DNA from 4 places in the Gordonia terrae genome. Region 4 is predicted to be linked to each of the others. Evidence: riboswitches for the same ligand, from Rfam matches in the RefSeq annotation. Region 4 holds a riboswitch; each other region holds the start of a gene.
The links. Region 4 has a riboswitch for cobalamin ahead of BCM27_RS05960 (FecCD family ABC transporter permease). Riboswitches for the same ligand answer to the same signal wherever they lie in the genome.
Positions count from the first base shown of each region.

Region 1: it holds a riboswitch for cobalamin, as region 4 does, so the genes downstream of both, BCM27_RS06550 (ABC transporter substrate-binding protein) here and BCM27_RS05960 (FecCD family ABC transporter permease) in region 4, are expected to answer to the same signal.
Region 2: it holds a riboswitch for cobalamin, as region 4 does, so the genes downstream of both, cobN (cobaltochelatase subunit CobN) here and BCM27_RS05960 (FecCD family ABC transporter permease) in region 4, are expected to answer to the same signal.
Region 3: it holds a riboswitch for cobalamin, as region 4 does, so the genes downstream of both, BCM27_RS09305 (CbtB domain-containing protein) here and BCM27_RS05960 (FecCD family ABC transporter permease) in region 4, are expected to answer to the same signal.

Region 1 covers NZ_CP016594.1:1,437,100-1,444,927, reverse strand. Annotated here, with positions in the region: gene BCM27_RS06560 (ABC transporter ATP-binding protein/permease) at 1-1,316, opposite strand, end outside; gene BCM27_RS06555 (ABC transporter permease) at 1,313-2,287, opposite strand; gene BCM27_RS06550 (ABC transporter substrate-binding protein) at 2,298-3,908, opposite strand; adenosylcobalamin (AdoCbl) riboswitch at 3,931-4,012, opposite strand; gene BCM27_RS06545 (TetR/AcrR family transcriptional regulator) at 4,118-4,699, shown strand; gene BCM27_RS06540 (flavin-containing monooxygenase) at 4,692-6,245, shown strand; gene BCM27_RS06535 (GMC family oxidoreductase N-terminal domain-containing protein) at 6,242-7,828, shown strand, end outside.
Region 2 covers NZ_CP016594.1:2,809,705-2,817,532, forward strand. Annotated here, with positions in the region: gene cobJ (precorrin-3B C(17)-methyltransferase) at 1-1,210, opposite strand, end outside; gene BCM27_RS12740 (precorrin-8X methylmutase) at 1,213-1,836, opposite strand; gene cobG (precorrin-3B synthase) at 1,850-3,010, opposite strand; cobalamin riboswitch at 3,014-3,149, shown strand; gene cobN (cobaltochelatase subunit CobN) at 3,222-6,953, shown strand; gene BCM27_RS12755 (FxsA family protein) at 7,059-7,568, shown strand; gene BCM27_RS12760 (amidohydrolase) at 7,673-7,828, shown strand, end outside.
Region 3 covers NZ_CP016594.1:2,048,882-2,056,709, reverse strand. Annotated here, with positions in the region: gene BCM27_RS09335 (cation-translocating P-type ATPase) at 1-956, opposite strand, end outside; gene ppk2 (polyphosphate kinase 2) at 1,022-1,855, opposite strand; gene BCM27_RS25940 (three-helix bundle dimerization domain-containing protein) at 1,992-2,333, shown strand; gene BCM27_RS09320 (acyl-CoA dehydrogenase family protein) at 2,382-3,608, opposite strand; gene BCM27_RS09315 (histidine phosphatase family protein) at 3,724-4,215, opposite strand; gene BCM27_RS09310 (CbtA family protein) at 4,235-5,065, opposite strand; gene BCM27_RS09305 (CbtB domain-containing protein) at 5,107-5,343, opposite strand; cobalamin riboswitch at 5,419-5,555, opposite strand; gene BCM27_RS09300 (ATP-dependent helicase) at 5,617-7,828, shown strand, end outside.
Region 4 covers NZ_CP016594.1:1,299,107-1,306,934, reverse strand. Annotated here, with positions in the region: gene BCM27_RS05970 (alpha/beta hydrolase) at 1-818, shown strand, start outside; gene BCM27_RS05965 (L-lactate dehydrogenase) at 825-1,778, opposite strand; cobalamin riboswitch at 1,895-2,076, shown strand; gene BCM27_RS05960 (FecCD family ABC transporter permease) at 2,124-3,203, shown strand; gene BCM27_RS05955 (ABC transporter ATP-binding protein) at 3,227-4,030, shown strand; gene BCM27_RS05950 (ABC transporter substrate-binding protein) at 4,042-5,121, shown strand; gene BCM27_RS05945 (HNH endonuclease signature motif containing protein) at 5,363-7,129, shown strand; gene rplA (50S ribosomal protein L1) at 7,227-7,828, opposite strand, start outside.

The sequences.
Region 1 (7,828 bases), 140 kb from region 4:
ACGCCCGGGGAGCCGAGGAGGGCGATCGCGAGCAGAACCCGTTGTTGCTGGCCGCCGGACAGCTGCGCCGGATACCTGCGGAGGAACTCGCGGTCCGTCGGCAATCCGAGTTCGGCGAGCAGGATCTCGATGTCCCGGGCACGACGCGACCGGTGGGCGCGTCGGACTTCTCGGAGGGCCGAACCGATCCGCATGGACGGGTTGAGCGAGGTACCGGGGTCCTGCGGTACGTATCCGAGCCGTCGACCGCCGTCGGCGGGAGCCTGCACACGCACGGTCCCGGCGGTGACGAATCCGGGTGGCAGCGCGTCGACGAGAGCGAGTGCCGTCGTGGTCTTTCCGGCACCGGAGGGTCCGACGACGGCCAGGGTCTCGCCACGGCGGACCTCGAGAGCGTCGATCGCGACGAGCGGGGTGCCATCAGGTGCCGCCACCGTGAGCCCCGACACCGATATCGGGTTCCCGGCCGTGGCATCCGGACGGCCCAGCGGCCGCCGGACACGTTGTCGCGGACCACGAGGTGAGGGCTCGGGGGGTTCGGACAACCGGTCGACGAGCAGGTTCACCGCCACGACCAGCGCTGCGATGCATACGGCAGGCACGACGACCGGCCAGGGGGTCAACGCCATCCCGCCCTTGTTCTCGGTGACCATCAACGCCCAGTCCGGCTGTGGCTGAGTCACTCCGAGACCGAGGAAGCTGCCCGCGGTGACGAGCGCGATGGTTCCCGAGACCCGTATCCCGGCGTCGGCCAGCAACACCGGCCGCAGGTTCGGCAGTACCTGGGCCACCGCGATCCATCGCAGTGTCTCGCCGCGGGCGATCGCGGCTTCGACGAAACCCGCGTCCATGAGTTCGATCGTCGCCGTCCGCACGATCTTCGCCACCCATGGCACCGTCGCGACTCCGACGGTGAGGCACACCGCGACCGGGCCCTTCCCCATCGTCGTCGCGATGACCACGAGCAGGAGAAACCATGGCAGGACGGTGATCGCGTCGACCGGGCGCATCACCCAGCCGTCGAGCCGGCGTGACATTCCCGCGGTGACTCCGAGGAGAACGCCGACGACGTACGACACCGACAGCGCGACCGCGGTCATCAGTATTAGCCGGTGACCACCGTGTAGAACGCGTGACAGGACGTCGCGTCCGACGAAATCGGTTCCGAGCCAATGGTTCGACGACGGTGTCTCGAACGGCACCGAGGCGATCGCGGTCGGCGAGAACGGTGCGACGAACGGCCCGAGGACAATGACGATCACGAGGACGCCCAACACCGCAGCGGGGCCGACGAGCCGTCGACAGCGCGTGCTCATGACCGGCTGCGTCCGATGACACCCCGTGCGGCCGGCGACGAGCCGAGCGCCACGAGGTCGGCGAGGAGATACACGAGCAGCCCGTACGCGGCCAACAGCACCGCCACCGACTGCACGAAGATCAGATCGCGTCCGGAGATGGCCCGCAGGAGTTCGTGCGCCACACCCGGATACGCGAACACGACTTCGATGACCGCGATACCGCCGACGAGCCCGACGACGGCTCCCGCCAGCGGTTGCACCGACGCGGAGATCGCGTTGGGCGCCGCATGACGCACGACGAGCCGGAATTCGCCGACCCCGTTCGCCCGCGCCGCCGAGATGTACGGCGCGCGCATCGCTTCCGTCATCCGGGCGCGGACGAGTCGCACCGGATGCGGTGCCAGCCCGATGAGCAGGCACAGCACCGGTAGCACCAGCACCTCCGGACGGTCGAGCGCCGATGTGCCCGTCGGTACGAGCGACACCGCGGGCAGCACCCCCATCCCGATCGCCACCCAGGCAATCAGTACGACACCGACCACGAACGCGGGGACGGATTCCGCCGCGAGCGCCGCAGTACTGAGCAACCGGTCCCAGCGCGAACCCGGCCGTGCGCCGGCGGCGACGCCGATCGCCAGCGCCGCCGGGACCAGGACGACGACGGTGACGATCGCGAGGATCACCGAGTTCGCGAGTCGCCCGTCGAGGATCTCGGCGACCGGACGGCCCGAGAGTTGCGACACGCCGAGGTCCCCGGTGAGGAAACCGCCTGCCCAGTCGAGGAACCGTACGACTGCCGGACGATCGAGTCCCAGTTCCGCGCGCAGAGCGGCCACCTGAGCCGGATCCGGTTGGCCCGCGGCTCCTCTCGACAACCGGGTCGTGGCGGCATCACCCGGGAGCAGTTCGAAGAGCACGAAGATCGACACCGCAACGACAGCGAGCACGGCCAACGCCCCGGCCAACCGGCCCGCGACATACCGCAACACGACGAGTCCCCTAGCGCTGCTGGAGCCAGGTGCCCGTGAAGGAGGCCCACTGCCCGGTGCCGGGCACCCCGTCGGTGATGCCCTGCACGGTGTTGCGGACGCCCGTCGGCTGCAGGGCGAAACTGTGGATGAGGTAACCGCTGTCGTTCCAGAGTTCGTCCTGCAGTTCCCGGTACAACTCACCACGGCGAGCCGGGTCCATCTCGGCGCGAGCCTGGGCGAAGGTGGCATCCCACGCAGGACGACGCCAGGCGGTCGCGTTGGCCGGGGCGTCCGAGGTGAGGGTCTGCCCGTAGAAGTAGTCCAGACTGTAGTTCCACCAACCGGACTGGGTGAGGGGCTTTGACCCGACGACCTGGGAGAAGTAGGTGTCGCCCGGCTCGACAGCGAGGTTGACGGTGATCCCGGCGGCCTTGGCCTGCTCGGCGAAGAGGGTCGCCGAGGCCAACTGGCCGGGACTGACGTCCGCGGTGTGCAGGGTGACGACGAGGTTCTCCTTGCCCGCCTCTCGGAGCAGGCGGCGAGCCCGTTCCGGGTCGTACGCGCGTTGCGGCATGTCGGCGTAGAACGGTGCGCCCTTGCCGTACAGGTCGTTGCCGACCTCGGCGAACCCGTAATACACCTTGTCGACCATCGCCTGCCGGTCCACCGACAGCTTGAGGGCCTCCCGTACTCGCGGATCGTCGAACGGCGCGAGGTCGGTACGCATCGTGAACGAGCTCATCGTGCCCACCGGCGGCGTCACGAGGTAGACGTCGGACTGCGATCGCAGGATGTTGCCCTGCGCCGGCGAGAGTTCGTAGACGACGTCGGCCTCCTGCGAGCCGAACGCGTTGAATCTGGCGTCGGCTTCGGCGACCTGGAGGATCTCCAGCCCGTCGAGGTGGGGCCGCTGATCCCAGTGGTTCTCGTTGCGGGTCAACACCGACCGGTCGCCCGGCGACCACGACTCCAGAACGAACGGGCCGGTCCCCACGGGAAGCGACGACGGCGTGAATTCCGTCGTACCGTCCTTGATCACGTAGACGTACCAACCGGCGAGCACCGAACCGAAGTCGGCGACGGGTTCTCTCATCGACACCACGACGGCGTGATCGCCGTCGGGCCTGGTGCGGGACAGGTCGATGATGTCGAGGTCACCGGCCGACGGTTTCTCCTCGTCGAGCATGCGCTCGAGACTCCACATGACATCGCGAGACGTGAACGGCGAACCGTCACTGAACTCGACGCCCCGGCGCAGCGCCATCCGCCACTGCGAGCCGTCGGCGTTGGGTTCCAGCGACTCGGCGAGCCGATAGTCGAGGGTGAGGTCGTTGTTGTAGTCGACGAGGTGATCCCACACCGCCTTGGACAGTGCGCCACCCGCCGAGTGGCCGACGACGTGCGGGTCGAGGACATCGGCGGTCGCCGAGGTGCCCGCGAAGACGACGCGCAACGTGCCGCCGGGGACCGGGGTACCGCCGCTCGGAGCGCCTGCCGGGCTCGGCCGGTCGGCACAACCGGCGAGCAGGCCCACCGCGCCGAGACCGGCGAGGCCGGCGATCCCACCGGCTCCGCGTAGCAGCCGGCGTCGGGTCAATTCGGGAGCTGCGTGCGCAGCTGTCGATCTTGAATTTTTCATGTCCATCCTCGTGGGTCGCGAAGACGCAAGCGATCTGGCTTCCCGATCGAGGTCGGGTCACAGTTGCGGGACAGCCCCGGATTCGCACCGGGTTCCCTTGCGTCCCGGTCATCGTACGGAGTGGCCAATCACGACATCGCATGCGGCGTGCGGTGGATGATCTCCGGAACTTACAAGCAGTCCGGACTGTTTGTGCTATCGTCGTCGATGTGACCGAGCCCACCCGAGCCCCGCGCCGACGCACGCAGGCCGAACGCACCGCGACCACGCGTGCGCTCATCCTCGACGCGACCGTCGACGCCCTGGTCGACGTCGGCTACGCCGCCACCACGACGCAGGAGGTCAACCGCCGGGCAGGTATCTCCCGCGGCGCTCTCCTGCATCACTTCCCCACCCGGGAATCACTGGTGGTCGCCGCGGTCGGACACCTGGTCGAGCGTCGGCTGGCAGAGATCCTGTCGCGGCCCCGGACGGGTCACGAGGGACTCGAGATACTCATCGAGGCGTTCAGCGGCCCGCTGTTCGACGCCGCTCTCGAGCTGTGGGTCGCCGCCCGCTGCGACGTCGGATTGCGAACCGCGATCATCCCGCTGGAACAGCAGGTGTCCGACGCACTCGCCGTCGGTTGTGCCGAGTTGTTCGGTGACCGGTACACCGCCGCGGAACTCGAACTCTCCATCGAACTCGCACGCGGATTGGCGGTGTCGCGCATCCTGCGCTCACCCGACGCCGACCGCGCGCTGCTCGACCACCTCCTGCCCGTATGGAAGGAACTCCTGACCCATGACTGAACCCAGTCCGACTCTCCCGCAGCAGAACACGCTGCCCCGGCGCGTGGACGTCCTCGTCGTCGGCGTCGGGTTCGGCGGTCTCGCCGCCCTGCATCGTCTTCGCACGGATCATCCGCAGCTGCAGACGCTGGCCATCGAACGTGGCGACGGCGCGGGTGGGGTCTGGCGCGAGAACGACTACCCGGGCGCGGCCTGCGACGTCCCGACGTCGCTGTACTCCCTGTCCTTCGCCCCCAACCCGGACTGGTCCAACACCTACGGTCGCCGCCACGAGATCCACCAGTATCTGCGTTCGGTCGCAGCCGATTTCGCCGACCAGATCCGTTACAACTGTGCACTCACATCGGCTCACTGGGACGGCGCGGCGCAGGAATGGATCGTGGTCACAACGGATGGCGAGATCCGCTGCCGCTACCTGGTCGCGGCGCCGGGAGCGCTGTCCGAGCCGGGTCTGCCACCGGTCGCCGGCGCCGATGAGTTCACCGGCACCGTGTTCCACTCCGCTCAGTGGGACCACTCCCACGACCTCCGCGGACGTCGCGTCGCGATCGTCGGCACCGGCGCGTCGGCGATCCAGATCGTGCCCGAGATCGTTGACGAGGTCGGACATCTCACGGTCTTCCAGCGCACTCCCGCTTGGGTCGTGCCGCGTCTGGACCGCACCATCGGCTCCCTCGAACGCGCACTCTATCGCCGCGTCCCCGGTGTCCACCGGCTCGTCCGGCGGATGGTGTGGACCTATCGCGAGGCCTACGTCCTGATGATGGCCCGCAACCCCAAACTGCTCCCGATCGCCAAGACCATCGCGCTGGCGCAGCTGCGGATCCAGGTCCGTGACGGCGACCTGCGCCGTCGGCTCACCCCCGACTACACCATCGGTTGCAAGCGGATGCTGTTGACCAACAAATGGTTCCCCGCATTGCAGCGCGACAATGCAACGGTGACCGGCGCGATCACCCGCCTCACCGCACGCGGCGCCGTCGACGACCAGGGCCGCGAACACGAGGTCGACACGGTCGTGTTCGCGACCGGGTTCACACCCACCGAACCGCCGATCGCGTCGGCGATCACCGGACGCGACGGGCGCACCCTGGCCCAGGCGTGGGCGGGATCGCCGCGCGCCTACCGCGGCGTCGAGATCCACGGCTTCCCCAACCTGTTCTTCCTGTACGGCCCCAACACCAATCTGGGTCACAGCTCGATCGTGCTCATGCTGGAACCGCAGGCGTACTACATGAGCAAGGCACTCTCCGAGCTGTCCCGCAGCGGCCGTTCGACCTTCGAGGTCACCGACACCGCCCAGGACCGGTACAACGCCGACCTCGATCCCGAACTCGAACGCACCGTATGGAATTCGGGCGGATGCTCGAGCTGGTATCTCGACTCCACCGGACGAAACTCGGTGATGTGGCCGAAGTTCACGAGCGACTTCCGCCGGATGATGTCGTCGTTCGACCCGGCCGATCACCGATTCGACGCCGCGATCCCACCCGCGGCCGCCACCGACGCAACCGAACCCGACACCGAGAGGACCGTCGCACCGTGAGTTCGACCCCAGACCATTACGACGCCATCGTCATCGGCTCCGGTTTCGGCGGTTCGGTTGCGGCCCTGCGTCTCACCGAAAAGGGCTACCGGGTCGCGGTTGTCGAGTCCGGACGGCGTTTCTCCGACGGCGACCTGCCCAAGACGAGCTGGCGCCTCAAGGACTACGTCTGGGCGCCCGCGCTGGGACTGTTCGGCGTACAGCGCATGCACCTACTGCGCGACGTGCTCGTGATGGCCGGTGCCGGCGTCGGCGGCGGATCGCTGAACTACGCGAACACCCTGTACCGGCCGCTGCCCGCCTTCTTCGACGATCCGCACTGGGGGTCGATCACCGACTGGGCGTCCGAGCTCGACCCGTACTACGACCAGGCGTCGCGAATGCTCGGTGTGACCACGTACCCGAAGGTGACGCCGGCCGACCGCGTGATCCGCAAGGTCGCCGAGGAGATGGGGGTCGGCGACACCTTTGTCCACACCCCCGTCGGCGTGTTCTTCGGTGAGGCAGGCAAGACCGTCGAGGACCCCTTCTTCGGTGGCGCCGGTCCGGCACGCACCGGTTGCACCGACTGCGGCGCCTGTATGACGGGATGCCCGGTGGGGGCGAAGAACACGCTCGTCAAGAACTATCTGTACCTGGCCGAGCAGGCCGGCGCGCACATCATCCCGATGACGACCGTCGACACCGTCCGTCCCCGTTCGGGCGACGGGTACGTCGTGGAGGCGCACCGGTCGGGTCGCCGCTGGTCGCGCCGCGGGCGCCGCACGTTCACCGCCGATCACGTGGTGTTCGCCGCCGGCACGTACGGCACCAACAAGCTCCTGCTGGACATGCAGCAGGGCGGACACCTGCCCGGGCTGTCGTCGCGCCTGGGCAAGGTGGTCCGCACCAACTCCGAGGCGGTACTGGCCGCCACCGCGCGCGACCTCGAGACCGACTACACCGAGGGTGTGGCGATCACGTCGTCGTTCCATCCCAACGAACACACGCACATCGAGCCGGTGCGATACGGCAAGGGCAGCAACCTGATCGGATTGTTGCAGGCGATTCTCGTCGACGGTGGTGGTCCGCTGCCCCGGCTGCTGCAGGCGCTGATCGAGATGGTCCGCCACCCGGTGATCACGATGCGCGGCCTCTCCGTACGGCGCTGGTCGGAGCGCACCATCATCGCGCTCGTCATGCAGAGTGCCGACAATTCGCTCGAACTGTTCTCCCGGCGAGGCCGTTTCGGCCCGATGCTGCGTAGCAGGCAGGGCGACGGCGATCCACCGCCCACGTGGATCCCGGAGGGACACGACGCGGTCCGGGCTGTCGCTCGTGAGATCGACGGCGACGCAGGCGGTTCCATCGTCGACCTGTTCAACATCCCGATGACCGCTCACTTCCTGGGCGGTTGCTCGATCGGACGGTCGGCACAGGACGGCGTGGTGGACCCCTACCACCGGGTGTTCGATCACCCGGGCCTGCACATCGTCGACGGCGCGACCGTCTCGGCCAACCTCGGCGTCAACCCCTCGCTCACGATCACCGCACAGGCGGAGCGCGCGCTCGCCATGTGGCCCAATGCCGGGGAGGCCGACCCG
Region 2 (7,828 bases), 1.5 Mb from region 4:
ACGGCTTGAGCCTGTCGGAGAGCGAGATGACCGCGAAGTCGTGTCCGAGGGGCGCGCCGACCGCTGCGGCGACCGCGGTGGCCGCGGTGACGCCGGGCACCACGCGGACGGGCACCTCGTGCCACCGCGGTTGCGCGGCAACCTCGGCGACTGCGGCGGCCATCGCGAACACGCCGGGATCACCGGAGGAGACGACGGCGACACGCGCGCCGCGTCGGGCGAGGTCGAGGGCGAATTCGGCGCGTTCGGCCTCCACCCGGTTGTCGCTGGCATGCACGCGCTGGCCCGGGCGGGGGGTGACGCGCTTGAGGTAGGTGGTGTATCCGACGAGGTCGGTGGCCGTGGCCAGCTCGGTGCGCACCTCCGGGGTGGTCCAGCTGTCGTGGCCCGGGCCGAGCCCGACGACGACGAGCTCACCGGGCACGGGTTCCGGCTCGAACCTCGGATTGTTGCGGCGTCCCGGGACGACGAGGATCGAGAAGTAGGGCACCTCCGCGGGATTCACGTCGGCGGCCGGGAGCACCCGTTCGACCGTCGTGGAGGCGCGCTCGACGTAGTACGCCTCGTCGAGACGCCCGGCCTCGCGGAGCGCATCACGCACCCGCTCGAAGGTCCGGCCGAGTTTCATCACGACGATCGCGTCCCCGGAACGGAAACGGAAGAGCAGCTCCGACGTCGACGCCGTACCCGGAACCACCGTGAGGGTCTCTTCGCCCTCGACGAGCGGGACTCCGGTGGCCGCCGACGCCGCGCTCACCGAGGTCACGCCGGGCACGATCTCGGCGTCGAAGTGCGGCGACAGCCGCTTGTGCATGTGCATGTACGAGCTGTAGAAGAGCGGATCGCCCTCGGCGAGGAGGACGACGTCACGCCCGGCCCGCAGGTGCACCGCGAGACGTTCGGCGCTCTCGGTGTAGAAGTCGTCGAGTGCGCCCTGGTAGCCGCCGGGGTGGTCAGTCGTCTCGGTGGTGACCGGGTACATCAGACGTTCCTCGGTCTGGCCCTCGCGCAGGTACGGCTCGGCGACCGACCTCGCGATGCTGTTGCCGTGGCGCGCAGAGTGATACGCGATCACATCCGCGGTGGTGATGAGGCGGGCGGCCTTGACCGTCATCAGTTCGCTGTCGCCCGGGCCGAGCCCGATGCCGTAGAGCGTGCCCTGACCCGACGTCTGTCCGGCGGCCGAGCTGTCCGAGTGCATGGGGGCCATCGTCATTCCTTCGGGGTCGCGAGCGCGTTGACCGCGGCCGCGGTGATCGCCGACCCGCCGCGCCGGCCCGTGACCGTGATGAACTCGAGGTCGTCGCGCTCGGCCAGGGCCGCGCAGGATTCGACCGCGCCGACGAAACCGACGGGTGCGCCGACGATCGCGGCGGGACGGGGCGCACCGTCGTCGATCATGTCGAGCAGCGTGAACAGTGCGGTCGGCGCGTTGCCGATCGCGACCACCGCACCTTCCAGGCGGGGCAACCAGAACTCCAGTGCGGCAGCGGTTCTCGTGGTCCCCAGCTGCTCGGCAAGAGTCGGGAGAGTGGGTTCGGACAGGTGGCAGAGCACCTCGTTGTCCGCGGGGAGGCGTTTGCGGGTGATGCCGGAGGCCACCATGTTGGCGTCGCAGAGGATCGGGGCGCCGGCCTCCAGCGCGCCGCGCGCGGCCGCCACGACACCGGGCGTCGCGATCACGTCGCGCGTCAGGTCGGTCTGGCCGCATGCATGGATCATCCGGACGACCACGGTCGCGACGTCGGGCGCGAACGCAGAGAGGTCGGACTCGGCGCGGATCGTGGCGAAGGACTGACGGTAGATCGCGGCGCCGTCTCGTAGGTACTCGGTCATGGTGCTGACGAGCCTAACGGCGCCGCCGTTCGTATCCGCCGTCGGGCGTGGCCTCCACCGAGAGGTGGGATTCGGCCGGCGATCCGCAGCCACGGGCGCAACCGACCCAGTGCTCGCGTTCGTCGACGGGGTCGCCGGCCTGCACACGGGCCATCAGGTCGTCCCGGACCGGGGCGTGGGCGGACGCGCACCCGGGCGCTCCGACGCAGCAGCTGACGGACGCCCAGGGCGACGCGGCGTCGAAGATCAGGCCCATCGGTGCGAGCACGCGGACGACCGTCTCGGCCACGCCCTCCCCTAGATCGCAGAGCAGGATCTCGCGGTCGGGCGTGAACACGATCGGCGCCTGGACCGCCGCGATGAACTCCGCCAGCCGGGCCGGCAACCGACCGAGTTCGACGACCGCGCCGAGCAGGACCGCGCCGTCGTCCTGGTCGAACCAGCCGACGATCGGCTCGCCGGGGGCGCTCGGCGTGGTGTCCGGGTCGTTGTCGATCACCGGGTCGAGACCCGACGCGACGAGGTCGGTGAGTCGACGCCGGGCGTCGGTGTCGAGGTCGCGGACCCGCCACGCGCCGGGAACGACCTGACCCAGGCCCGCTGCCACCGCGATCAGCGCGCGAACGATCGCCTCCGAACCACTCGCCGACCCGACGGCGACCCCGCCGATGCTGATGTTCGCCGCTAGTGGCGTGCGGGCCCGGATCACCGCGCACGCATCCGGGCGTCGGGCGGCGATGTCACCGCGGCCGTCGTCGATCCCGAACAGGAACCGGCCGGACAAGGAGGCCGCGGCCGGGTCGGCGCGTAGGGCGTCGTCGAGGGCGGCGGCGAGCGGACGCGCGTCGGCGATGCCGCCGATACGACCGGTCAGTGGGCTGAGCTCGATGTTGCGCACCTTGTCATGGGTGCTGCTCGGCGCGAGCCCGGCCGCGACGACCGCCTCGGCGACGGCCTCGACGTCGGTGATCCCGCGCAGCTGGAGGTTGCCGCGCACCGTCAGCTCCAGGTGTCCGTCGGCATGGTCGGCGGCCGCCCGGGCGAGCTCCTCCAGCTGATCCGGACGGATCCGCCCGCCCGGCAGCCGGACCCGGGCCAGTGCGCCGTCGGCCGCCGGATGCGTGTCGAAGACCCCAGGGCAACGGTCGGCGGCGGCCCGGGCTGGCTGGTTCATCCCACCAGCCTACGACCGGCGGGTGCGGTGGCCGTAGGCTGAACGCACCGCGAGCGGGCTGAAGCCGGTGCGATTCCGGCGCGGTCGCGCCACTGTGATCGGGGAGCCGGGATCGACCGGCCATCCGGGAGTCAGACCAGTCCCTCGCACTGCACCCGCCACCCACGGCACCGACACGCACCCGGGCGCGACAACCCGGCGAGGAGACACGATGATCCTGCTGCTCTCGACCTCGGACACCGATCTGCTCACGGCCTCGGCGGCCCATGAGGAGAACGCACCGTCGGGCAGTGCTCCGACGGAGGCGTCGGTGTCCTACCGCGGCGCAAACCCCTCTCGCATCCTGGTCGAGGACATCCCGCGACTCGCCGCCGACGCCGATCTCATCGTCGTACGCATCCTGGGCGGAGTGCGCGCGTGGGAGGACGGGCTCGCGGCGGTCGAGGCGACCGGCAAGCCCCTGGTCGTGTGCTCCGGCGAGCAGCAGCCCGACCCCGACCTGATGGCGCACTCCACCGTGCCGTCCGGTGTCGCCGCGCAGGCCCACGACTACCTCGCGGCCGGCGGCGTCGCGAACCTCGTGAACCTGCACCACTTCTTGTCCGACACCGTCCTGCTGACCGGCAACGGTTTCGAACTCCCGCAGCAGACGCCCGCGTGGGGCGTGCTGGAACGGACGCCTACTCCGCTCCCTGAGGTCCGAGGAGCGCACGCCGAGCCTTCTCCGCTCCCTGAGGTGCGAGGAGCGCAAGCGACGAGCCACGAAGGGCCCGACGCCCCCACGATCGCCGTGCTCTACTACCGCGCCCAGCACCTGGCGGGCAACACCCGCTACATCGCCGCGCTCTGCGACGCCATCGAGGCGAAGGGCGCGCGAGCGCTGCCGATCTTCTGCGCGTCGCTGCGGACCGCCCCCGACGACCTCCTCGAGATGCTCGGTACCGCCGACGCCCTGGTGGTCACCGTGCTCGCCGCGGGCGGCGCCACCCCGGCCACCGCGTCGGCCGGTGGCGACGACGAGGCGTGGAACATCGAACGGCTGGCCGCCCTGGACATCCCGATCCTGCAGGGTCTCTGCCTCACCGGGTCCCGCGCGGACTGGGAGGACAGCGACGACGGCCTGTCGCCGCTCGACGTCGCCACCCAGGTGGCGGTGCCCGAGTTCGACGGTCGGATCATCACCGTGCCGTTCTCCTTCAAGGAGTTCGACGACGACGGATTGCCCTGGTACCAGCCGGATCTCGAGCGCTGTGCCCGGGTGGCAGGCATCGCCACCGCGCACGCCCGGTTGCGTCGGACACCGGCCGCGGACAAGCGGATCGCGGTCATGCTGTCGGCCTACCCGACCAAGCACGCCCGGATCGGCAACGCCGTCGGACTCGACACCCCGCGCAGCCTCCTGCGCCTGCTCGATGCGATGCGCGCGGCCGGGTACGACATCGGACCGGAGTCCGGCCCGGACGCGATCCCCGGTCTCGCCGAGGACGATTCGGATGCGCTGATCCACCAGATCATCGCCACCGGCGGCCAGGATGCCGACTGGCTCACCGAGGAGACCCTCGCCGCCAACCCGATCCGCCTGTCGGCGCGCGATTACCGAGCGTGGTTCGACACCCTGCCCGAGGGACTGCGCTCGGCGGTCACCGAGCACTGGGGTCCGGCTCCGGGTGACCTGTTCGTCGACCGCACGCACAATCCCGACGGCGACATCGTCATCGCGGCACTGACCTTCGGCAACGTCGCGATCATGGTGCAGCCGCCGCGCGGCTTCGGCGAGAACCCGGTCGCGATCTACCACGACCCCGACCTCCCGCCGTCGCATCACTACCTCGCGTCGTACCGGTGGATTGCTGCGCACGACACCGGCTTCGGCGCCGACGCGATCGTGCACGTCGGCAAGCACGGCAACCTGGAATGGCTGCCCGGCAAGAATCTCGGCATGTCGGCGGACTGCGGCACCGACGCCGCCCTCGGCGACCTCCCGCTCGTCTACCCGTTCCTGGTGAACGACCCGGGGGAGGGGACGCAGGCCAAGCGACGTGCGCACGCGGTCCTCGTCGACCATCTGATCCCGCCGATGGCACGCGCCGAGTCCTACGGCGACATCGCCCGGCTGGAACAGCTTCTCGACGAGCACGCCAACATCTCCGCCCTCGACCCGGCGAAGCTGCCCGCGATCCGCCAGCAGATCTGGACACTGCTGACCGCGGCGAAGATGGATTCCGACCTCGGTCTGACCGAACGGCCCGACGAAGAGGTCTTCGACGACATGCTGCTGCACGTCGACGGCTGGCTCTGCGAGATCAAGGACGTCCAGATCCGCGACGGCCTGCACGTCCTCGGCGAGCCCCCGCGCGACGACGCCGAGGTCGACCTCGTCCTCGCCATGCTGCGCGCCCGCCAACTCTGGGGCGGCACATCGGCTCTGCCCGGCCTCCGCGAGGCTCTCGGACTCGTCGAAGACGGCTCGGCCGAGCGCGGTTCCGTCGACGCCGTAGAGGCGCAGGCCCGCGAACTCGTCGCCGCCTGCGCGAAGGACGACTGGTCGACCGAAGCAGTTGCCGGGGCCACCGCGGGACTGCCCAGCGCGGTCGGGGATGTGCTCACCTTCGCGGCGACCGAGGTCGTCCCGCGCCTGCGTCAGACGACCGGCGAGGTCCCGCGAGTGCTGCACGCACTGGACGGCGGGTTCATCCCGGCCGGGCCGAGCGGGTCACCGCTGCGCGGCCTGATCAACGTGCTGCCCACCGGACGCAACTTCTACTCCGTCGACCCGAAGGCGGTGCCCTCGCGGCTGGCGTGGGAAACCGGTCGGGCGATGGCCGACTCGCTGCTCGAGCGCTACCTGGCCGATCACGGCGCATACCCCCCGTCGGTGGGACTGTCGGTGTGGGGGACCAGCGCCATGCGCACGTCGGGTGACGATGTCGCCGAGGTGCTCGCGTTGCTCGGTGTCATGCCCGTGTGGGACGAGATGTCCCGGCGCGTCTCCTCGCTCGAGCTCATCGGGCTCGAGGAACTCGGCCGTCCCCGCATCGACGTCACCGTGCGCATCTCCGGCTTCTTCCGGGACGCGTTCCCGCACGTGGTCACGATGCTCGACGATGCGGTCGCGCTCGCCGCGGGTGCCGACGACGAAACCGACGAGCAGAACTTCGTCGCCGCCCACGTGCGTGCGGCGATGGCCGAACACGGCGACCGGCGTCGTGCCGCGATGCGCGTCTTCGGGTCCAAGCCCGGCACCTACGGCGCCGGCATCCTGCAACTCATCGACTCGCGGGACTGGCGCAGCGACGAGGACCTCGCGCGGGTCTACACCGAATGGGGCGGCTACGCCTACGGACGCGACCTCGACGGTGTGCCCGCGGTCGCCGACATGCGCTCCGCGTACAAGCGGATCGCCGTGGCGGCGAAGAACACCGACACCCGCGAGCACGACATCGCCGACTCCGACGACTACTTCCAGTACCACGGCGGCATGGTCGCGACCGTCCGCGCGTTGACCGGCTCCTCGCCCGAGGCCTACATCGGCGACAGCACCCGGCCCGACTCCGTCCGCACCCGGACGCTGTCGGAGGAGACCAGCCGGGTGTTCCGCGCCCGCGTGGTCAACCCGCGGTGGATCTCGGCGATGCAGCGCCACGGCTACAAGGGCGCCTTCGAGATGGCCGCCACGGTCGACTACCTCTTCGGCTACGACGCCACCACCGACGTCGTCGCCGACTGGATGTACGAGAAGCTCACCGAGTCCTACGTCCTCGACGAGACCAATCAGCAGTTCATGCAGCAGTCCAATCCCTGGGCGCTGCACGGCATCGCGGAACGGCTGCTCGAGGCCGTCGAACGCGACATGTGGCGCGAGCCGCCGGCCGAGCTGCTCGACGCCCTGCGCAACGTCTTCCTGCAGACCGAGGGCGACATCGAGGGCCGCGGCGAGGACTGAACCTCTCGAAACCCCCTCGGGAGAAAAATCGGGCACTCGTTCGTTACCGATGCAGACCCTGACGTCAACGGGTGCCGAAGGGCACCGAAGGACAGGTGAAGCATCATGGCTCTCCGCTGGTTCGCGGCCTACGCCGTACTGGAGATCGCCGCATTCGTCGCGATGGTCATGACCCTCGGGTTCGGCTGGGCGGTGCTGATCAGCCTCGCCGCCGTCGTCCTCGGGGTCGTGGTCCTGCGCTGGCAGGGCCGCAAGGTCTTCGGCGAGCTGCAGCGGGCGTCCCGGAACGAGGTCGACGCCCGTGCACCGCTGGCCGACACCGCGCTCGTCGCCGTGTCGACCCTGCTGCTGGTCATCCCGGGTGTCGTGTCGACCGTGGCCGGGACCCTCCTGCTGTTCCCGCCCACCCGTCGGGTGATGCGTCCGGTCGTCGTGGCCGTCGGCGCGCGCCGGGTCGCGACCGCGATGGACCGGGCCGGGGTCTACGCCACCGGCGTCTACGGCGCGGGACGTGGCGCAACCGTCGTCGAGGGCTCCGTCGTGGAATCCGACACGCCCGGGCCGGGGTCGGCCACCACGCCGTTCGGGACCCGGGGCCTCCCACAGGGCCGCTGAGCCCGTTCTGTACTGCGTCGACTGGCGACACCGCCCGGGATCCCGACGCCCGGCAACCGGACCCCTCGCCACCCTTCACCGACGGCAAGGCACACTGAACGATCGTGGCAACCCAACTGCTTCTCGGCGGCGCCGTGTACTCGCCGGCCGCCCCCGACGCGACCGCGATGGCCGTCACCGACGGAATCGTCGTCTGGGTCGGGACCGACGACGTCGGACGTGCGCTTCACCCCGACGCCGAGGTCATCGACCTGGGCGGA
Region 3 (7,828 bases), 750 kb from region 4:
TGCCGTGCCCCGAAGGCGAGCATCGCCTGCACGAAAGTGGGCAGACCGGAGGGAATCGCCGAGATGCCCATCGAGATACCGAGCAGCATCACCGTCGCCAGGTCTTGTCCGCGCACCAGCCCGATCACCACGATGATCGCCACGGCGGTCCAGGCGATCACGCCCAGGATCTTGGTGAGCGAATCCAGCTCGCGCTGCAGAGGTGACCGCTGCGGGGCGATCGCCGACAGCATCGACGCGATCTGCCCCATCTGCGTCCGCATCCCGGTCTCGGTGACGACCATCGTCGCCGTGCCGCGGGTGACCGAGGTGTTCTGGAAGAGCATGTTGCTGCGGTCACCCAGGGCCAGCTCGACATCGGTGAGTGCGGCGGGGTCCTTCGGGATCGGCGCGCTCTCGCCGGTCAGCGCGGCCTCCTGGGTCTCCAGCGTGGCGGCCCGCACCAGACGTCCGTCGGCCGGCACCAAGTCGCCGGCTTCGAGCTGCACGATGTCCCCGGGAACGAGTTGCGCCGCTGGCACTTCGACCAGGACTCCACCCCGGACCACGCGGGCCTGCGGAACCTGAATCCGCGCCAAAGCGTCCACGCTGGCCCGGGCCTTCAGCTCCTGCCGAGTGCCCAGCACCAGGTTGAGCACCACCAGGGCGGCGACCACCAGCGCGGTCGAGACCTCCGCGATCACCAGGCTGACGATCACCACGGCGATCAGCATCAGGTTCATCGGGTCCTTCAGCTGCAGCAGCACCAGTGCGGCCACCGACGGGGCCGGTTCTGCGGCGATCACGTTGTCGCCATACCGCGTCCGTCTGTCGTCGATCTCGGCCGACGACAGTCCACCGGTGCTGTCGGACTCGAGCGCCGACACGACGGATTCGACATCCTGGACGTGCCAGGCCGGTGCGGGGGCGTCGTCCTCCCGACGTTCCGGTGACGACGGCGGGCGTGCGATGGCCATACAACTCTCCTGCCTCGGGCTCGGGCGGTGTGGTGACTACTCGACTGCGGTTCGGTATCGGGTCGTCAATACGGGGTCGGGATCCAGTGCAGGGCCTGCTCGGGTGGCCGATAGCCCTTGGCCTTCTGCCGCTTCGGCAGTTCGATCCGGGGACGTTCGAGCGGCGTGTAGGGAACCTGACCGAGAAGATGCTCGATCACATTCAGCCGACCCCGTTTCTTCTCGTCGGTGGAGACGACATACCAGGGCGCCCAGCCCGTGTCGGTGAACCGGAACATCTCGTCGCGGGCCCGCGAATAGTCGTACCAGCGGCTGTAGGACGCGAGGTCCATGTCGGACAGCTTCCAGATCTTCCGCGGATCGTCGATCCGGCTCTGCAGGCGAAGGGTCTGCTGTTCCTCGCTGATCTCGGGCCAGTACTTGAGCAGAATGATCCCCGACTCGACCATCGACCGTTCTACCGTGGGCACCTGTTCCAGGAACTGGTGGGCCTGCTTCTCCGTGCAGAACCCGAGCACTCGTTCGATACCGGCCCGGTTGTACCAACTGCGGTCGAAGATGACGACCTCGCCCGCCGCGGGCAGATGCGGAATGTACCGCTGGAGGTACATCTGCGACTTCTCCCGTTCGGTGGGAGCGGGCAGCGCGACCACGCGGAAGACCCGCGGGCTCACCCTGGCCGTGATCGCCTTGATGACACCACCTTTGCCCGCCGTGTCCCGGCCCTCGAAGACGATGCAGACCTTCGCCCCGGTCGCACGGACCCATTCCTGCATGGCGACCAACTCGGCGTGCAGCGGTTCGAGATGCTTGCGGTACTTCTTGCCCGACATCGGGCCCGACGGGCCGTCGTGATCCGGGCCTCGGAGTTGACCCGAGGACGATGAGAAATCAGGCATGGCCGTACGCTCCCGTGGCTGGACCGAATGACTAACTGGTCATTCTGTGCCACGTCCGAGACATCCGCGCGGTAACCGACGAAGACGACGCGCAATTGTCGTGGCCGGTACGGGGCACACCGTCGCATGCTCGATCGTGACCAATCGTTTCCCCGATGAGCCGGCAGCCGCAAAGGTTTTCCCGCAGAATGTGCCAATGGCTCGGGTTGAGGAGATGCTCGAAGTCGAACAGGTGATTCGTCGCCTGATCGCACGGTTTCCGGTTATGACTGTCGATGACATCAACGCTCGTGTGCGCGCCATTCACGGACGGTTCGCCGACTGCAAGGTCAGGATTTTCGTGCCGTTGCTGATCGAAAAGGCGGCTCGACGCGACATCGAGGACTTCCTGGCACAGCCGGACCACCTGACGCTTGTGTCGCCGACGCCCGGTACCACGCCGCGGGCGCCCGAGGTGCGCGCCGACGAGGTCGCCTGAACCCGGCCCGATCGTGTCGGCATGGTCCGACACGACCGGGCCTGTTCGTCAGCCCCGCAGCAGCCCCTTGGCGACATGGGTCACCTGGATCTCGTTGCTCCCCGCGTAGATCATGAGCGACTTGGCATCGCGCGCAAGCTGTTCCACGCGGTACTCGGCCATGTAACCGTTGCCGCCGAACAACTGCACCGCCTCCATCGCGACGTCGGTGGCCGCCTTGGACGAGTACAGCTTCATCGCCGACGCCTCGGACAAGCTCAGCGGCTTGCCCGCCCTGCCCCGCTCGAGGGCACTGAAGAGCATGTTCTGGACGTTGATGCGCGCGACCTCCATCTCGGCCAGCTTGAGCTGGATGAGCTGGAACTGTGCGATCTCCTGGCCCCACAGCTTGCGGTTCTTCGCGTAGTCGATCGAAAGCCGTTGCGCCTCGTTGATGATGCCCAGCGAGAGGGCGGCGATCCCGACCCGCTCCGCGGTGAAACCGGCCTTGGCGCCTTCGGATCCGCGCGCGTCCGAACCGGTGTCCTCGGTCTCGCCGAGCAGTCGGTCCTTGCCGACGCGCACGTTGTCGAAGAACAGCTCGCCCGTCGGCGAACTCATCATGCCCATCTTCTTGAACGGCTTACCCTGGGTGAGCCCCGGCATACCCTTGTCCAGCACGAACGACAGCACCTTGCGGTCGCGCATCGGCGTTCCGCTGCCGTCGTCGAGCTTGGCGAACACGACGATGGTGTCGGCGTAGGGGCCGTTCGTGATGAAGGTCTTCTGCCCGTTGAGGATGTAGTCGTCACCGTCACGACGAACCGTGGTCTTCATGCCGCCGAGCGCATCCGACCCGGAGTCGGGTTCGGTGATCGCCCAGGCGCCGACCTTCTCCATGGTCACCAACTCGGGCAGCCAGCGCTTCTTCTGCGCGAGCGTGCCCTTGCCGCGGATGGTCGAGGCGGTCAGCCCCATGCTCACTCCCAGCGACGCGACGAGGCCCAGACACACACCCGCGAGCTCGATGTTGACCATCATGAACATCGATCCGCCCATGCCGCCGCCATCGCCGGAGGACTTCTTCTTCTCGCCCTTGGCTTCTGCCTCGAGCTCCTTCTCGAGCGCATCCTTGGCCATGGCATCGACACCGAAGCTCGACAACAGCTTGCGGGTGATGTCGTACGGCGGCAGGACGCCGGACTCGAGTTCGTCGAGATGGGGCCGGATCTCCTTGTCGATGAACGCCCGCAAGGCGTCCCGAACCATCAGATCTTCATCGGACCACTCGAACATCGTCACACTCCCAGACCGGTGTCCGCCCGGGGCGAACATGTTTCAGTTTTGTCGTCCCCAACTGTGTCAGGAGTCACTGCCGATGTCTAGGTACGCCGTCGCGAATCTGTTCCTATCAGGTGTTTGCGCAGGTGTAGATGGTCGCCGGGCGGACCTCGTGGGCGAAGAACCGCTCCACGCCCGGGCACAGCAGGGCCTGGGCCACCGGCATCGCCACCACCACCCAACGGTCGGCGAGCCCGGAGCGGCCGTCGCGCCAGAGATGGACGCGGCCGACGAAATCCGCAAGGCTCTCGCCCCCGTGTGGCCGGGCACCGGGATCGGCGAACCACGCGCCGAGCTCGACGGGATCGATCTCCTCCGGAGTGCGGCCTGCCCACGCTCCGACGTCCAGCGTCCGCAGGGCGTCGTCGACGAGGGCGTCGGAGGCACCCAGGAGTTCGGCGGTCTCCCGGGTCGCGATCTCCGGACCACAACTGCCGACCGTGCGCGTGGAAGTCGCGGCCAGGCGGAGCACGTCCCGGCGGCCCCGCTCGTCCAGAACCTGATCACCGCCGAATCGCACCGACCGATTGGGGCCGGTGCGACCGGCGGTGATGATCTGCATGCGCGAAACGATCGCCGCCTCAGTGCTGGGCGGCGACCGCCGGGGCGCGGTCGGCGGTACGCGAGCGCGCCATCGCCCCCAGCAGCAGGGCGAACACCACGGTGAGAACCGTCCACAGGATCACCTGGTTGGCGATGGCGTAGACCCGGAAGTCCCCGATCACGTCACCGGGGAAGCCCGGGAACACGATCTGACCGGCGTCGTTGCGAACCGGCTCGGGGACCTCGGCGAAGGACGGCAGGAACGCGAGCACGATCGCTACGCCGGCCAGGTAGGCGGCGACAGCGGCGACGGCCGAGACGAATCCGCCGATCCGCGGACGCAGCCACAACGCCAGGACCACGGCCGCGATGGCCAGGATCACCGACGCCACACTGATGGTGAGGAAGGCTCCGGTTCTCTCGCCGATGGTGTCGTCGTCGCCGACGGCGGGCGGATTCGCCGGGTAGGCGAAGAACGGCACGGCGAACACGGCGACGAAACCGATCGCGCCGAGCACACCCGCGACCGCGCGCGGGTCGGTCGCGGGATGGCGACTGCCGAGATGACTCCAGAGCACCGTGAACGCCACCGCGAAGAACGCACCCATGCACACCGCGAACACGACGTTGCCGACACCGGCGCCGAGGTTCTCCTGCATGGCCCGCGTGAACAGCTCGCCGCCCTCACCGTGCGTGTGGCCACCCGGTTCGGCGGCGTGGGCCAGTGCCTCCTCGGCCTCCGAGCGGGCGCCTTCGTAGTCGATGGCCTTGGCGACGACCGGTTCGAGGTAGAACCGGGCGAACACGAACGAGACGATTCCGGCGATCAGACCTGCGAGCAGGCCGGCGCCGATGAATTTCTTCTCCATATGTACTTGGCTTCCTGTGGGATACGGCCGGTCAGGCCGGCTCAGTGGCAGGGGAAGCCGAGGAAGTGGCGTGCGTCGTGCACGAACTCGTGGACGTGGGTGTCGGAGCCGAAGACGGACACGACGCCCTGGTCGTACCCGAGGAAGTAGTAGGCGAGACCCGCCAGGAGCACGGTCAGGCTGAGCCAGAGGGCTGCACTCGCGACCGACAGGTTCGGTACGGGCAGGGCACGGGCCGGGGCGGCCTGTACGGCTGCAACAGTGCGGGGAGCTGTCATGGTGGGGTCCTTTCGCCGATCTCGCGTCGGAGATGTCGTGGTGTAGCAGTCCGGAGGACTGCTACACGCCGGCACGGCATCCTGACTCACGTCACCCCGTCACCATCGACCGCGTCGATATGTCGACACGTCGACCGCGTCGACATATCTACGGTGTCGATATGGGCAGCGTTCACAGTGGCGCGACCGTTCCGGACTCTCACCGGATTCCCCGCACAGGCGTGGGATGACTCTATACCGCGTTCTGTCGTACGCGTGAGACATAGTGGAGAGATGCCCCGCGCTTCGGTGCTCGACCGCTTCACCGCCCCCACCCGACGGTGGTTCTCCGGCGCCTTCACCGCTCCCACCGCCGCGCAGAAGGGTGCGTGGACGTCGATCGCCGACGGCTCGCACACCTTGGTCATCGCCCCCACCGGATCGGGCAAGACCCTCGCCGCGTTCCTGTGGGCCCTCGACCGCCTCGCCGCCGACCCGGACTCGCGGCCCGCCGGCACCAAGGTCCTCTACATCTCGCCGCTCAAGGCATTGGCCGTCGACGTCGAACGCAACCTGCGGGCCCCGCTGACCGGCATCACGCGGGCGGCTCAGGAGCTCAACCTGCCCGAACCGAACATCACCGTCGGCGTCCGGTCCGGTGACACCTCCGCCGCGGACCGCCGCGCACTGGTCAAGACACCGCCCGACATCCTGATCACGACGCCGGAGTCGCTGTATCTGATGCTCACGTCGGCCGCGCGAGAGAGCCTCACCGGCGTCCAGGCCGTCATCGTCGACGAGGTGCACGCGGTCGCCGCCACCAAGCGCGGTACGCACCTCGCGCTGACCCTCGAACGACTCGACGAGCTGCTCGAGAAGCCCGCGCAGCGGATCGGGTTGTCGGCGACCGTCCGGCCGCCGGAGGTGGTGGCGGGGTTCCTGTCCGGCGCCGCGCCGTGTCAGGTGGTCAAGCCCAAGGCCGACAAGACGTTCGACCTCCGCGTCGATGTCCCGGTCGAGGACATGGCCAACATCCCACCCCCGGTGTCCGATGCCGACCCCGCCGCACTCGACGACGCGTTCTCCCCGACCGCCGGGTCGCTGTGGCCGTACGTCGAGGCCTCGATCGTCGACCAGATCGAGGCCAACCGGGCGACGATCGTGTTCGCCAACTCCCGGCGCCTCGCCGAGAAACTCACCGCCCGGCTCAACGAGATCCACGCCGAACGCCACGGGCAGCCGGCCGAACCGACCGGCAATCCGTCGGTCGCCGGCGGCGCCCCCGCGTTCGTCATGGGCAGCGGCGCGAGCTCGGGCGCCGAACCCGTCCTGGCCCGCGCGCATCACGGCTCGGTCAGCAAGGAGCAGCGCGCCCAGATCGAGGACGACCTGAAGGCCGGGCGCCTGTCCTGCGTCGTCGCGACCAGCTCCCTCGAACTCGGCATCGACATGGGCGCGGTCGACCTCGTGATCCAGGTGGAGTCCCCGCCGTCGGTGGCCAGCGGGCTGCAGCGCATCGGCCGCGCCGGCCACCAGGTCGGCGAGATCAGCCAGGGCATCCTGTACCCGAAGCACCGCACCGATCTCCTGCACTGCACCGTGACGGTGAGCCGCATGCTCGACGGGGCGATCGAGGAGATCAAGGTCCCGCAGAATCCCCTCGACATCCTCGCCCAGCAGACCATCGCGGCCGCCGCGGTCGACGACCTCGAGGTCGACCACTGGTACGAGGTGATTCGCCGCGCGGCGCCCTATCGCGAACTGGGCCGGGGCGTCTTCGACGCGACCCTCGACCTGATCGCGGGTCGTTTTCCGTCGGACGAGTTCGCCGAACTGCGCCCGCGGGTGAACTGGGACCGCGACGCCGGGGTGATCACCGGCCGGCGCGGAGCGCAGCGGCTCGCGGTCACCTCGGGCGGTTCCATCCCCGACCGCGGCCTCTTCGGTGTGTTCATGGTCGGCGAGAAGGCAACGCGCGTCGGCGAACTCGACGAGGAGATGGTCTACGAGTCGCGTGTCGGCGACGTCTTCGCACTCGGCGCGACCAGCTGGCGGATCGAGGACATCACCCACGACCGCGTCCTGGTCTCCCCCGCGTTCGGTCAGCCGGGCCGGTTGCCGTTCTGGATCGGCGACGCGATCGGACGCCCCGCCGAACTCGGCGCCGCGATCGGTGCGTTCACCGGTGCGATCGCCGACCCCGGCAAGCTCGACGACCATGCCGCACGCCTCGGCCTCACCGACAACGCCCGCACCAACCTCGAGACCCTCATCGCCGAGCAGCGGGAGTCGACCGGACACCTCCCCACCGACCGCACCCTGGTGGTCGAGCGGTTCCGTGACGAGCTCGGCGACTGGCGGGTGATCCTGCACTCCCCCTACGGTTTACGTGTCCACGCACCCTGGGCGAGCGCGATCTCGCAGCGCCTGCTGGAGACCCTGGGCATCGAGGGTGCCACCACGGCCTCCGACGACGGGATCATCCTGCGCATGCCCGACACCGACG
Region 4 (7,828 bases):
AGGGAACCACACCGGCGCCGGTCATCGTGATGGCACACGGGCTCGGTGCGGTCCGGCGGATGCGACTCGACGCGTTCGCCGAGCGCTTCACCGCGGCGGGCTACTCGTGCCTGGTGTTCGACTACCGTCACTTCGGCGACAGCGACGGCGAACCGCGACAGCTCCTGTCCATCCGGCGCCAGCTCGACGACTGGGCCGCGGCGATCGCCTTCGCACGAACTCTCGCCGGCGTCGACACCTCACGAATAGTGCTGTGGGGCACCTCCTTCGGCGGCGGACACGTGCTCGTCGCCGGCAAACGCGACGGCCGGGTGGCAGCGGTGATCTCCCAGTGCCCATTCACCAGCGGACCTGCGTCGACCGCAGCCCTGGGCGTGGTGTCCGGGGCGAAGGTGACCGTTCGGGCACTCGCGGATCTGGCCGGATCCGCACTGCGCAGGCCGCCGGTCATGGTCGGCCTGGCCGGCGAACCGGGATCGGCGGCGCTGATGACCGCACCGGACGCGGTGTCGGGATATCTCCCACTGGTTCCCGACGGTCTCGAACTGCCCAACGAGGTGGCCGCGCGGGTCGGACTGACCATTCCGTTGCACTCACCCGGCCGGGCATTGAAAGATCTCGACTGCCCGACCCTGCTGTGCGTGTGCGACGGGGACACGGTGGCACCGGCACGCTCGACGATCGCCTACGCGCGGCGCGCACCCGGAGCCCGGGTCATCCGATACCCGGTCGGGCACTTCGACATCTACATCGGCGAGGACTTCGAGAAGGTCGTCGCCGACCAGCTGCAGTTCCTGCGCACCACCGTGCCGACCTGACCCCGACTACAGCCCGAACCGGGCCTGCATCCCCCGCAGCGTCTCCGCCGACGCGAGCAGACCGGCTCGCTCCGCATCCGAGAGCGGGACGTCGAGCCGGGTCTGGGCGCCGCCGCGGTCGACGACGGTCGGCAGCGAGAGACACACTCCGTCGAGCCCTTCGATCCCGTCGGTCCGCGTCGACACCGGCAGCACCCGGTGCTCGTTGTTCAGGATCGCCTCGACGATGCGCGTCGACGCCAGACCGATCGCATAGTTCGTGGCCCCCTTGCCCTCGATGATGGTGTAGGCGGCATGCACGACCTCGTGGTGGATGCGTTCGCGTGCAACCACATTCAGCGCCGGACGACCGGGCAGCGGGGTCCACGACGTCAGCGGCACCCCACCGATCGTCGCCGAGCTCCACAGCGGGATCTCGGTGTCGCCGTGCTCGCCGGCGATGTAGGAGTGCACGCTCTGCACCGCGACACCGCAATGCTGCGCGATGAGGAAACGCAGCCGGGACGAGTCGAGCACGGTGCCCGAGCCGAAGATTCGGCTGGGCGACAATCCGCTGATCTGCTGGGCGGCGTAGGTGACGACGTCGACCGGATTGGTGACCATCACGTAGATCGCATTCGGGGCCACCTCGAGCACCCCCGGGAGGATGGCGCGCGTCAGACCGATTGTGGCCTCGGCCAATTCGAGACGGGACTGACCCGGCTTCTGCTTCGCACCGGCGGTGAAGACGACGACGTCGGCGTCCGCGCACACCGACACGTCGTCGGAGCCGATGATGTCGGCACGAGGGACGAACTCGAGGCCGTGGGACATGTCGAGCACCTCGGCGGTCACCTTCGCGGCGTTGATGTCGAGGAGCGCGATGGTCCGTGCAACACCCCGGATGAGCGAGGAGTAGGCGATCGCGGTGCCCACCGCACCCGCCCCGATGATGGCCAGCTTCGTGTCTCGTACGTCCATCGGTTCACCGTTTCCGCGTCGGGTTCATCGATCGTCGGCATCCAGCGTAGGTCCTCGCACGGCCGCTGTCCGGGGACGCACGCCGACCGCCCACCGATCCGCTGGACGGTGTTGATAGCGTGTGCGGCGAGAACGGTCACACCCGCACACGTGGGTGTCAGGGAATCCGGTGCGAATCCGGGACTGGCGCGCAGCGGTATGGGGGACGGAACCGGCACACAGCCACTGGGGCGACCCGGGAAGGCGCCGGCTCCGGACGAACCCGAGTCCGAATACCGGCCGCTCTCGCTCGAGTCCACCGTGTATCTCGCGCACAGATACCCAGACCCTAAGGCAGTACAGTCCGTGTCCCGTCGTATCGACGGCACGACCGAGATCGCCACCGCCCCGCCGGTACGGCGACTCCCGTCGACGCCGCTAGCCGCAGTTCTGCTCGTCCTCACGCTCCTCAGCATCGCCCTGGCCACCGCGTTCGGCGCCGAGACCATCCCCGTCGGCGACGTCTGGCACACCGTCGCCGGCCGCCTGACCGGCGCCGAGACCGATTCCGCGCACGCGGTGATCATCTGGGATCTCCGGCTGCCGCGGTCCGTCCTGGCCGCGCTCGTCGGTGCCGGGCTCGCACTGGCCGGCGCTCTCATGCAGGCCCTGGTCCGCAACCCCCTCGCCGAGCCGTACCTGCTCGGCGTGTCCGCCGGCGCGGCGGTCGGGGCCACCGCCGTCATGACCCTCGGCGTGCTGGCCGGCCTCGGGGTGTGGGCACTCTCCGGCGGCGCGCTCCTCGGCGCGCTCGCGGCCACCGTCACGGTGTACCTCGTCGCCCGCGCCCAGGGCGGGTTGACCGCGCTGCGACTCATCCTGTCCGGCGTCGTGTTGTCCTCGGCGTTCATGGCGTTGTCGTCGCTCCTCGTGTTCACCGCCGCGGATCCCCACGCCGCCGACAACGTGATGTTCTGGATGCTCGGCAGCGTCGCCGGCGCCACCTGGGCGAAGGTGCAGATCGCCGGGGTGGTCGTGCTGGTCACCATCGTGGCGATGCTCGCCATCCACTCCTGGCTCGACGCCTACGCGGCCGGCACCGACACCGCGACGTCGCTGGGTGTACCGGTACGCGCGATGCGTAACGCGCTCTTCGGGATCCAGGGCGTCCTGGTGGGCGTGCTCGTCGCGGTGGCGGGTGGGATCGGCTTCGTCGGTCTGATCGTCCCGCACGCCGCCCGGCTGCTCGTCGGCGCCACCCACCGCGCGATGCTGCCGGTGGCGGTCTGCGGCGGCGCACTGTTCCTGGTGTGGGTCGACGTCATCTCGCGGGTCGCGGCCGCGCCTCGGGAGATGCCTTTGGGCATCGTCACCGGGTTGATCGGCGCGCCGATCTTCCTGTTCCTCATGGGTCGACGCCAGTATGTGTTCGGCGGCGGCTCATGACCAATCCACCACCGATCCGCTCGATGGCGTTGCGCGCGAACGCACTCGCGTGTCGACGGGGCGGCCGCGTCGTCCTGCGCGATGTCGATCTCGACGTCCCGGCGGGCACCCGACTGGCCATCGTCGGCCCCAACGGTTCCGGCAAGACCACCCTGTTGCGCACGCTGTGTGGGCTCGAACGTCCCGTCGCCGGCACCATCGACGTGGGTGGCGAGGACCTGCATCGACTCCCGTCGCGGCAGCGGGCCCGCTCGATAGCGGTGGTGGGCCAGGAGGAACAGCCCTCGGCCGAACTGACCGTCGCCGAGGCGGTCGGCCTGGGCCGGACCCCCTACCGATCGGCCTGGTCCACCGGGGACGCCGACGACTCGACGGTGGTCGGCGCGGTGCTCGCGCAGGTCGGCCTCGACGGCTGGGGCGCCCGCTCGTGCACCCACCTGTCCGGTGGCGAGCGGCATCGCGTCGTCCTCGCCCGTGCACTCGCACAGCAGACCCCGATCCTGGTGCTCGACGAACCCACCAATCATCTGGACGCGGCCTGGCGCCTGCGGCTGATGAAGATCCTCGACGAACTCGACGCCACCGTGCTGGCAGCGATGCACGACCTCGACCTCGTCCTGCGCCACTTCGATTGTGTCGCAGTGGTGTCCGACGGCGGCGTGGTCGCCCAGGGCCGACCCGTCGACGTGCTGACGCCGGATCTGCTGGCGGCCGTCTTCGAGGTGTCCGGGACCGTTGTCACCCACCCGGCGACGGGCCTGCCACACCTCCTGCTGAACTCCCCCAACACTTCTGCTCCCCGAGCTCTGACGACAGACACCCTGTGAGAGGACATCCCTTGAGTACGCGCACCTCCCGAGTCCACCCGACCGCCGCCGTCCTGGTCGCCGCACTGACCCTTGGCGCGGTTGCCGCATGCTCGACCGACAGCACCGCGGCCACCGAAGACACTGTGACGGTGGCCAATTGCGGAGCCGACGTCGATTTCCCCCAGCCGCTCGACCGGCTGTTCGTCAACGACGGTGGCATGATCGCGATCGCCCTGGCGGCGGGCGCCCGCGACAACATGGTGGCGGTCAGTGCGCTCGCCCGCGACAAAGATGTTCTCCGGCTCGAGTACGGACCTCAGGTGGACACCCTGAACGAGGTCGCGGCCGAGCGTCCCACGCTCGAGAACATCGTCGCCGCGAAGCCCCAGGTGCTCTATGCCGGATACAACTACGGCATGAGCGAGTCCCGCGGGATCACGCCGGAGATCCTCGCATCCCACGGCATCGACGTCTACCAGCTGTCCGAGGCGTGCCGGCAGGTCGAGGGTGAGGCGCAGCGCGGCACCATGGACCCATGGGTCGCGCTCGACACCGACCTGCGCAACATCGGCACCATCACCGGCAACCCGGACCAGGGCGCCGCCGCGGCCGACGAGGTCGCCGACCGCCTCGAGAAGCTCCGCGCCGCACCGCAACCCGCCGACAAGCCCACGGTCTTCGTCTTCGACAGCGTCTCCGACACCATCTTCTCCTCCGGGTCCTACGGCGGCCCGCAGGGCATCATCGACGCCGCGGGCGCCCGCAACGCGACCGAGGACATCGACGACACGTGGACCGCCGTCAGCTGGGAACGGCTCACCACCGCGGACCCCGACGTCATCGTGTTCGTGGACTACCCCGGTCAGACGGTCGAAGAGAAGATCGCCGCGCTGCGGTCCAACCCGGCCAGCCGCAATCTCAAGGCGGTACGCGAGAACCGATTCGTGAACCTGCCGTACGCGATGTGGGTGTCGAGCCCGCTGAACATCGACGCCGCCGAGATCATGCGCAACGTCCTCGAGAACCACGGCCTCGCACCGGAATCCGGAATCACCCCGAGCCTCGACGTCGCGCAGCTGGACCTCGGGGGCAACAACTGGCTGCAGTGAGTCGCCGAACGCTCGTAGAGCACGCGGGCGGCGGCGATTGTCGTGCCGCCGCCCCTGGGGGATCCAGTGCGCCCACCGTCGAAGTTCGCAACACCTGACTGGATTCGTACCCCTACCATGAGGCACCGACAACTCTTGTCCGACGAATACCGTTGCACAACAGAGCTTTAGAGGTTGCGATGTAGCCGTGTCGGTGTACACTCGAACGTACATTCGCAGCAACGGTTCTCGGGGGGTGGCCATGTCTGACGAATCAGCCACGCCGAAACCGCGAGCCGTCGAACTCGTCACCGAGTTGCATGCGATCCTCGACGAACTGCAGACCGTGGACCTGGCGCCATGTACCGACGCCGAGTTGACTGACGTGGCAGCCGAGACCGAACGCGCCATCGCGCGACTGACCGTCGCCGGTGACCGGCAGATCGATCAGGCCGAGGCCCGCGACCTCCCCCGCAAGACCGGCTGCCGAACGCTCATGCAGTTCATGACCCACCGGCTGCGAGTCTCCAACCCTGTGCGGCGTCGTAAGCAGATGGACGCCACCGCCCACCGGACCAGCCTCGGCGGCGAGGTCCTCCCACCCGAATACCCCTGCCTCGCTGAGGCGTTCGCTGCGGGAGCGGTTGGCTCTGCACACGTGCAGGCCGCCCTCGATGTCCTCGACCAGATCCCCCACGCCGTCGAGCATGATGTGAAAGTCGCTGCCGAGCGTCAGATGGCCGAGATCGCCGCCGACCACACGCCTGCCGACATCACGCAACTCGGTGCGCGGTTGCTCGCCCACCTCGACCCCGACGGCACCCTGGCCCACGACACCGACCGGAAACGGCGCCGCAACCTGTGGATCGGACGCCAACGCGCCGACGGCACCGCCACCATCTCCGGCACCCTCACCCCCGAACTCGCCGCCCGGCTGACGATGATGTTCGCCGTTTGGGGCAAGCCGGGACTCAACAACCTAGACGACCCGGATTCGCCCCGCGGGCCGGCGGGAGCTGTCGATCCCGACGCCGTGGCGCTCGCGGCCGATCGTGATGGGCGCACCCTCGCGCAGACCAATCACGATGCGCTCGATGCCGCCCTGGCCGCGGGTTTCGCCGCCGGCGCACTCGGAAAGTCGCACCGCGGGCTGCCCGTGCAACTGATCATCAAAGCCGACCTCTCCGACCTGATCCGCGAAGCCGGGCTCGCCACCACCGCCACCGGCACCCTGCTGCCCATCCCCGACCTGGTCGCGATGGCCGGCGGCTTTCAACCATGGTTGGCAGTATTGAAGGACGCCACCGCCGTCCCGCTGTACTTCGGACGCGGCAAACGCCTCGCCACCCGCGAACAACGCCTCGTCTCCTTCGCCCGCCCCGACGGTGAAGTCTGTTCCGCACCCGGATGCGACCAGCCCGCCACCCAGGTCGAACTCCATCACGCCCACAAGGACTGGGCCGAGGGCGGTCTCACCGACATCGACGACCTCGCACCCGCCTGCCCCCGCCACAACCGCATGGTCGGTGACGCACCCGGGCAATACACCACCCGAATCGAACGGTCCGGACCCGACGAAGGCCGCTGCATCTGGCGACTCAACGCCGAACCCGGCGCACCACCCAACCCCGAACACATCAACCGCCGGCCCGACATACCCCGGCGGTTCGCCGAACACCTATGCGACATACGCGCCGAGATCCACGGACCGACCACCCGAGGGTTTCGCAGACTCGGTCGCCGGACCCTTCGTGACGCGCCCTCCGCAAGCTCCGGGCGCTCCTCAGGGAGCTGGGCTGACGCGCCCTCCGAAAGCTTCGGGCGCTCCTCAGGGAGCAAGGGGCCCGGCGACCCGTCGCGCCCAAACCCGTCGCGCCCCGACGCCGTCGGCTATGGCGACCGCGGCCGACGCCTCGAACTCGCCTACCGACAACTCATCCACCCACCGGCACTGCCGGAGCACCTCATCACCCAGCCCCTGACCCCAGTCGAAGCAGCCCTTGCACGCGTACTCGCCGACCACGCGTGACTTCACGCAACACGGCGAACGGACCACGCAGAAATAAACACGAGGGGCCCGGCATGATGCCGGGCCCCTCGTGGGTGTCAGTGCGCCTGATGCGAGATCAGGCCTGCGGTGCCTCCGCGAAGTTGCGGGTGACCGCCGGGTCGACCGGGATGCCCGGGCCCGTCGTGGTGGAGACGGTGACCTTCTTGATGTAGCGGCCCTTGGCAGCCGACGGCTTGGCGCGCATGATCTCGTCGAACGCAGCGCCGTAGTTCTCGGCCAGCTTGGCCGGGTCGAACGACGCCTTGCCGATGACGAAGTGCAGGTTCGCAGCCTTGTCGACGCGGAAGTTGATCTTGCCGCCCTTGATGTCGTTGACGGCCTTGGTGACGTCGGTGGTCACGGTGCCCGTCTTCGGGTTCGGCATCAGGCCGCGGGGTCCGAGGACACGCGCGATGCGGCCGACCTTGGCCATCTGATCCGGGGTGGCGATCGCGGCGTCGAAGTCCAGCCAACCGCCCTGGATGCGCTCGATCAGATCCTCGGCGCCGACCTCGTCGGCACCGGCGGCGGTGGCCTCGGCGGCCTTGTCGCCTGCGGCGAACACGATCACGCGGGCGGTCTTACCCGTACCGTGCGGCAGATTGACGGTGCCTCGAACCATCTGGTCTGCCTTACGGGGGTCGACGCCCAGCCGAATCGCGACCTCGACGGTCGCGT